One region of the Gottfriedia sp. NPDC056225 genome, then DNA from elsewhere that is predicted to be linked to it. Evidence: a T-box and tRNA genes for the amino acid it is inferred to sense, from the RefSeq annotation. Region 1 holds a T-box; the other holds one or more tRNA genes.

Region 1 (3,382 bases):
GATCAAAAAACATCAAGATCAAGTAAATGATTGGACGAAAGATGCTTCAAAAGGAAATGGTGAAAAAATTAGTCTCGTTTATGTTTCATGGGAATCTGAAGTTGCCAGTACAAATGTGATTGGAAAAGTACTTGAAAACCAAGGCTATGACGTTACATTAAAACAAGTTGAGGCAGGACCGATGTTTGCTGGTGTCTCAGATGGAAGTGCAGATGCGATGGTTGCAGCATGGCTTCCGACAACTCATAAAGATTATATGAATGAGTACAAAAAACAATTGGTTGACTTGGGACCGAATTTAAAAGGGACAAAATTAGGCTTAGTCGTACCAGAATATATGAAGATTAATTCAATAGATGATTTGAAAGGTAAAACGAAGTAAAATCATACTAAAAAAATGAAGAGGACTAACTTTGGTTAGTCCTTTTCTATGTTTTTACAGATTAAATTATTGACTTACTCCATTTTCTAATACTGAGAGAAGATCATGCTTTTGGTCTTCAGTAGCGTGACTCCAAAAAACTTCGAGAAGTACACCTAAACCTGGCAATACTTTTTCCTCACCACTTTGAATAGCATCTACAATTGTTGCTTCTAATTGATCACTTTTATTACCTGAAATATTGTGAAGAACTGCACCGCGAATATTAAAATTCATTTTGAATTCTCCTTTCATATTAAGCTTTATGTAGTATTTGTAAACGGAAACGATTTTATGTATGATAAACGATATGATACACGATGAAAGGTAAAGGAAATTTTATGAAACAAATTGATTCCATTCAAAATAATTCTGTAAAGGCTTGGAAAAAACTACATACAAAAAAAGGAAGAGATAAGGCTAAACAATATATCGTTGAAGGTTTTCATTTAGTGGAGGAAGCAATAAAGCAGGATGCACCGATTCTTCATTTATTAATCAGTGAAGAAATTGATCTGCCTTCTAATTTTTCAACAGGGTCAATGGATATTACGTATATATCTAAAGAGGTTTGTAAGGAATTAAGTGAAACAGAAACGACGCAAGGCATTTTTGCAATTATTGAATTTTCATTTGTGAGAATTGATTTTGAGAAAGTGTCAAAATTATTATTAATTGATGAGGTTCAAGATCCAGGTAATGTTGGAACGATGATTCGAACTGCGGATGCTGCTGGATTTGATGGCGTTATATTAGGTTCAGGTACAAGTGATCTATATAATGCTAAAACGATTCGATCAACCCAAGGATCAATATTCCATTTACCGATTTTACGAGGAGATTTAACCGAAGTAGTTTCAAATTTGAAAGAAAAGGGAATAACTGTTTATGGAACTTCTCTTCAAAATGCAAAACCATTTAATGAAGTAAAAACTTCAAATCGTTTTGCCATTATTGTAGGAAATGAAGGGAAAGGTGTAAATTCAACCTTACTTTCATTAACGGATGAAAATCTATATATACCTATTTATGGTAAAGCTGAATCGTTAAATGTTGGTATTGCAGCAGGAATTCTAATGTATAGCTTGTGAGGCCGGAAAGACGCGAGATAAAAAGGGCGATTCCACTAATTATTGAATTTTCATAGTTCTTACTCAAATGAGTAGTTGCATAAATGAAAAAAAATCAATATAATTAATTAAGAAAAATTTAATACATAAAAGCTTTGACAGAGAAGAGTAAATTTGAATCTCTATTTCAGGGAAAAAGTGTCGTAGACTGTGAGCACTTTTATAGTAGACCAAATTGAATTCACCTCTTGAGCTAGCGCCGGGACCATTTTGAATGTAAAGGCGACTCGGTCTATCTAAGTAGATCGTTAAATGAATGAAGTGAGCAGTTAGTTTGTGTTTGAATAATAACTGTTAATTAGGGTGGTACCGCGATCAATCCTCGTCCCTTTTTTGGGAGCGAGGTTTTTTTATGTTTAAAAATATAAAATTTGAATTTGAATAGGAGGATTATTCATGCAAGAGCGTTTAGTTTCTTTACAAGCAGATGCGATTAAGCAAATAGAAGAAGCAAAAGATTTAAAAGCATTAAATGAAGTGAGAATTGCCTATCTTGGAAAAAAAGGTCCGATTACTGAGGCAATGAAAGCAATGAAGGATTTATCTCCTGAAGAGCGCCCAAAAATGGGAGCTGTTGCTAATGAAGTACGTGCAGCTATTCAAGAGAAACTTGAAGCAAAACAAGTTGTCTTAGAACAAAATGCAATCAATGAAAAGTTAGAAAGCGAATCAATTGACGTAACACTTCCTGGAAGACCAGTTCATGCAGGTGGCGCACATCCACTTAGAGCGGTTATTCAAGAAATTGAAGATTTATTTATTGGAATGGGATACGAAATTGCAGAGGGTCCAGAAGTTGAAAAGGACTATTATAATTTCGAAGCATTAAATTTACCTAAAGGTCACCCAGCACGTGATATGCAGGATTCTTTCTATATTTCAGAAGAAACATTAATGAGAACTCATACTTCACCTGTTCAAGCAAGAACAATGGAAGCAAATACCGAAAAAGGACCAATCAAAATTATTTGTCCAGGTAAAGTTTATCGCCGTGATGACGACGATGCTACACATTCTCATCAATTTATGCAAATTGAAGGTCTTGTAATTGGCGAAAACATTTCAATGAGTGACTTAAAAGGTACTTTACAACTTTTTGCGAAAAAAATGTTTGGTGAAGATCGTGAAATTCGCTTACGTCCAAGTTTCTTCCCATTCACTGAGCCTTCAGTAGAGATGGATATTTCTTGTATGAAATGTGGCGGAAAAGGTTGTAACATGTGTAAGCAAACTGGATGGATTGAAATTTTAGGTGCAGGTATGGTACATCCAAACGTACTTGAGATGGCTGGATATAATCCAAAAGAAGTTCAAGGATTTGCATTCGGAATGGGTCCAGAACGTATTGCATTATTGAAATATGGTATTGATGATATTCGTCATTTCTATACGAACGATATAAGATTCTTAAAGCAATTCCAACAAATGTAAGGTAGGAGGGGAAAAACATGTTTGTATCGACTAAATGGTTACAAGAATACGTTGATTTAAGTGGTGTTACACCAGACGAACTTGCTAAGTTAATTACAAAAGCAGGTATTGAAGTTGAAGGAGTTAATATTCTTTCTGAAGGAATTAAAAATGTTGTTGTAGGTTATGTAATGGAACGTGAACAACATCCAGAGGCTGATAAATTATCAAAATGTACTGTTGATGTTGGAGAAGAGCAACCAGTCCAAATTATTTGTGGTGCACCGAATGTTGCAAAAGGTCAAAAAGTAATCGTTGCAAAAGTAGGCGCAGTTTTACCTGGTAATTTTAAAATTAAAAAAGCAAAATTACGTGGTGAAGTTTCAGAAGGTATGATTTGTTCTCTTCAAGAGTTAGGAAT
Region 2 (3,382 bases), on a different contig from region 1:
TTTGCATGGACGATAACCATCATTTATTGCTAATGAAAGTGATGGATAAAACGATACATTTTCTATTAAAGGGGTTCTTGACTTACACGAAGGCTTACAACAGATTCCAGTAGACTTTACTGCATAAATAAAAACGCCATCATAGTTTTCATCACATTCCTCAACTGCAGTCCACATAACTTGATTATTTAATCCGTTCATTCGATCACTCACCTCATCTTTAGCTATTCACATTTTAGCATCAAGATCCTTCGCTAGCTTTCAATTTCTTGCTTTCTAATTTCAGATTAAATATTAAGGGTAAGTATAAAGAAGGAATGACTTTAAATATAGTCTATCTCCTAACAATTCTCTCAAATTGAAAATCTTTTCTATTTTTCCGTTAAAGTATTTAAAGATATTCATCATTTCATAAACAAATTATAGAAGTAAAAACAGTTGTTGAAGATTCCATAATAGTAATAATATTTATGAATAATACTGATATTGCAATTAAGTGCTAGGATATAATCGTGTTGGAGTTTAAACTAAGTGATACGGCTATTAGTTTTAAAGTGAGAAATATGTATGTAACCCGAATGAAGTTCAAAGGAAGAGTGCAGGTTTACACCATGGAGAGCTACTTCTGAAATGCGTTGTTTCTATTACTATATTTGTAAAAGAGATTGAAAATATTTTGCACGTATGTGGAAATATTTATTTGTTTGTTAGTATCTATAAACACAAATTATCTTTTCTAATTATAGATGTGATTAATTGATTTTATTAAAGAACTAGGGGATGAATTCGATTGGGACAATAATACTGAGTTGAATGAAGGATTAGTAACGAATGCCCTTTTAGATGATGAAATTAAAGCGTTTAAAAAAGCAGAAGAATAATCAGACTATTTTATAAAGTGAATATTCTTGGCTTTTATATTAATAATTAGGTTCGTCCATTTTTTTTTCAAAAAGCATTTTATTTGAGAAGTTCACATTAAAACATTTTCATTATTTGGGAATATTACGTTTAACGTTACCTATTCGGAGTTTAAGATGGATGCTCTATATAAATAGCTCTAGAAGGCATCTATTTGTCCAGTTATACTACTGAAAACCACCATTAAATAAGATCCGGTGATATGATTTGCTGCGAGGCGTTATTGGATTCGACTGTTTATATAAATCGAACGGAGTTATCACTGCTACAGTGATGATAGAGGAAATCTTTCTCATATTGTTGTTTGAGTCCCTAATTATAAAGACAAATAAAAAGCTCAGTTACCTGTGTTATCACAAATAACTGAGCTTTAGTTATGACCCGTACGGGACTCGAACCCGTGTTACCGCCGTGAAAGGGCGGTGTCTTAACCGCTTGACCAACGGGCCAAAAAAAAATATGGCAGAGAAGAAGGGATTCGAACCCTCGCACCGGTTACCCGATCTACACCCTTAGCAGGGGCGCCCCTTGAGCCACTTGGGTACTTCTCTATCATAATGGCTCCGCAGGTAGGATTCGAACCTACGACCACTCGGTTAACAGCCGAGTGCTCTACCACTGAGCTACTGCGGAAAAATTAATTATAAATTTAATGGTGGGCCTAAATGGACTCGAACCATCGACCTCACGCTTATCAGGCGTGCGCTCTAACCAGCTGAGCTATAGGCCCATTAAATTTTATAAAAAAGCGGGTGATGGGAATCGAACCCACGACCGAAGCTTGGAAGGCTTCTATTTTACCATTAAACTACACCCGCATAATATGGGGCGACCGATGGGAATCGAACCCACGAGTGTCGGAACCACAATCCGATGCGTTAACCACTTCGCCACGACCGCCATAAAGAGTGCCGACTAAAGGACTTGAACCCTCAACCTACTGATTACAAGTCAGTTGCTCTACCAATTGAGCTAAGTCGGCTTAATTAAATTATTTATCTTAAATATTGTACGTTTCCATAACTAGTTCAACTTATTTAAGATGGTGGCTCGGGACGGAATCGAACCGCCGACACGAGGATTTTCAGTCCTCTGCTCTACCGACTGAGCTACCGAGCCATCTTAAATGGCGGTCCCGACCGGGATCGAACCGGCGATCTCCTGCGTGACAGGCAGGCATGTTAACCGCTACACCACGGGACCATTTGGTTGCGGGGACAGGATTTGAACCTGCGACCTTCGGGTTATGAGCCCGACGAGCTACCAGACTGCTCCACCCCGCGATAATGTGGATACTATTTTAATTAGATCCATGAAGTTTATTTCTTTAAGACCATCCCAATCTCAGGATGTTTATGCAAGTAGCGGCTCGATTGGTATGCTGAAGTAATTCCTTCGAAGCATATTCGTTCGTGCTCCACCCCGCGATAATGTGAATCCTAACTAAGTTAGATTCATTAATATGAGATTTAATAAAAATGGAGGAGTAAGAGGGATTCGAACCCCCGCGGGCTGTTACACCCCTGTCGGTTTTCAAGACCGATCCCTTCAGCCAGACTTGGGTATTACTCCATTGATAAGTGGTGGACCTTGTAGGACTCGAACCTACGACCGGACGGTTATGAGCCGTCTGCTCTAACCAGCTGAGCTAAAGGTCCTAAAAAAAATAAGTAGCGGCGGAGGGAGTCGAACCCACGACCTCACGGGTATGAACCGTACGCTCTAGCCAGCTGAGCTACACCGCCATAATAATTCATTTAAGTTTTCTAAGTGGAGCCTAGCGGGATCGAACCGCTGACCTCCTGCGTGCAAGGCAGGCGCTCTCCCAGCTGAGCTAAGGCCCCATGTTTTAAATGGTCGGGAAGACAGGATTTGAACCTGCGACCCCCTGGTCCCAAACCAGGTGCTCTACCAAGCTGAGCCACTTCCCGTTTAGAATTACAGGTGATACAATATGGCGCGCCCGAAAGGACTCGAACCCATAACCTTTTGATCCGTAGTCAAACGCTCTATCCAATTGAGCTACGGGCGCATATTATAAATGGTACCGAGGGCCGGACTCGAACCGGCACGGGGTCAACCCCCGCAGGATTTTAAGTCCTGTGTGTCTGCCATTCCACCACCCCGGCAGCATATGTGGAGCGGAAGACGGGGCTCGAACCCGCGACCCCAACCTTGGCAAGGTTGTATTCTACCACTGAACTACTTCCGCGTATACTGCTTTTAAATTATAAATGGTGCGGGTGAAGGGACTCGAACCCCCACACCGAAGTACTAGATCCTAAGTCTAGCGCGTCTGCCAATTCCGCCACACCCGCAAATATTTTCTTTTTGAGAAAATGGTGAGCCATGAAGGATTCGAACCTTCGACCCTCTGATTAAAAGTCAGATGCTCTACCAACTGAGCTAATGGCTCAAAAAGAGTGCCGACTAAAGGACTTGAACCCTCAACCTACTGATT

The links. The T-box of region 1 lies ahead of pheS (phenylalanine--tRNA ligase subunit alpha). A T-box ahead of a tRNA ligase gene usually reads a tRNA of that ligase, here a tRNA-Phe.
Region 2: it has a tRNA-Phe gene. The T-box ahead of pheS (phenylalanine--tRNA ligase subunit alpha) is inferred to sense a tRNA for this amino acid. The anticodon was not compared.

What each region holds. Positions count from the first base shown of each region.
Region 1 covers NZ_JBHJTJ010000010.1:42,502-45,883, reverse strand. Annotated here, with positions in the region: gene ACFCYN_RS09235 (glycine betaine ABC transporter substrate-binding protein) at 1-382, shown strand, start outside; gene sspI (small acid-soluble spore protein SspI) at 449-658, opposite strand; gene ACFCYN_RS09225 (TrmH family RNA methyltransferase) at 763-1,512, shown strand; T-box leader at 1,638-1,884, shown strand; gene pheS (phenylalanine--tRNA ligase subunit alpha) at 1,948-2,982, shown strand; gene pheT (phenylalanine--tRNA ligase subunit beta) at 3,000-3,382, shown strand, end outside.
Region 2 covers NZ_JBHJTJ010000005.1:214-3,595, reverse strand. Annotated here, with positions in the region: gene ACFCYN_RS05470 (bifunctional transcriptional activator/DNA repair enzyme AdaA) at 1-201, opposite strand, end outside; tRNA gene ACFCYN_RS05465 (tRNA-Glu) at 1,299-1,370, opposite strand; tRNA gene ACFCYN_RS05460 (tRNA-Ser) at 1,382-1,472, opposite strand; tRNA gene ACFCYN_RS05455 (tRNA-Asn) at 1,480-1,554, opposite strand; tRNA gene ACFCYN_RS05450 (tRNA-Ile) at 1,575-1,651, opposite strand; tRNA gene ACFCYN_RS05445 (tRNA-Gly) at 1,669-1,739, opposite strand; tRNA gene ACFCYN_RS05440 (tRNA-His) at 1,746-1,821, opposite strand; tRNA gene ACFCYN_RS05435 (tRNA-Thr) at 1,831-1,903, opposite strand; tRNA gene ACFCYN_RS05430 (tRNA-Phe) at 1,965-2,040, opposite strand; tRNA gene ACFCYN_RS05425 (tRNA-Asp) at 2,049-2,124, opposite strand; tRNA gene ACFCYN_RS05420 (tRNA-Met) at 2,128-2,204, opposite strand; tRNA gene ACFCYN_RS05415 (tRNA-Ser) at 2,401-2,493, opposite strand; tRNA gene ACFCYN_RS05410 (tRNA-Ile) at 2,503-2,579, opposite strand; tRNA gene ACFCYN_RS05405 (tRNA-Met) at 2,593-2,666, opposite strand; tRNA gene ACFCYN_RS05400 (tRNA-Ala) at 2,693-2,765, opposite strand; tRNA gene ACFCYN_RS05395 (tRNA-Pro) at 2,776-2,852, opposite strand; tRNA gene ACFCYN_RS05390 (tRNA-Arg) at 2,877-2,953, opposite strand; tRNA gene ACFCYN_RS05385 (tRNA-Leu) at 2,964-3,050, opposite strand; tRNA gene ACFCYN_RS05380 (tRNA-Gly) at 3,059-3,133, opposite strand; tRNA gene ACFCYN_RS05375 (tRNA-Leu) at 3,157-3,239, opposite strand; tRNA gene ACFCYN_RS05370 (tRNA-Lys) at 3,262-3,337, opposite strand; tRNA gene ACFCYN_RS05365 (tRNA-Thr) at 3,346-3,382, opposite strand, start outside.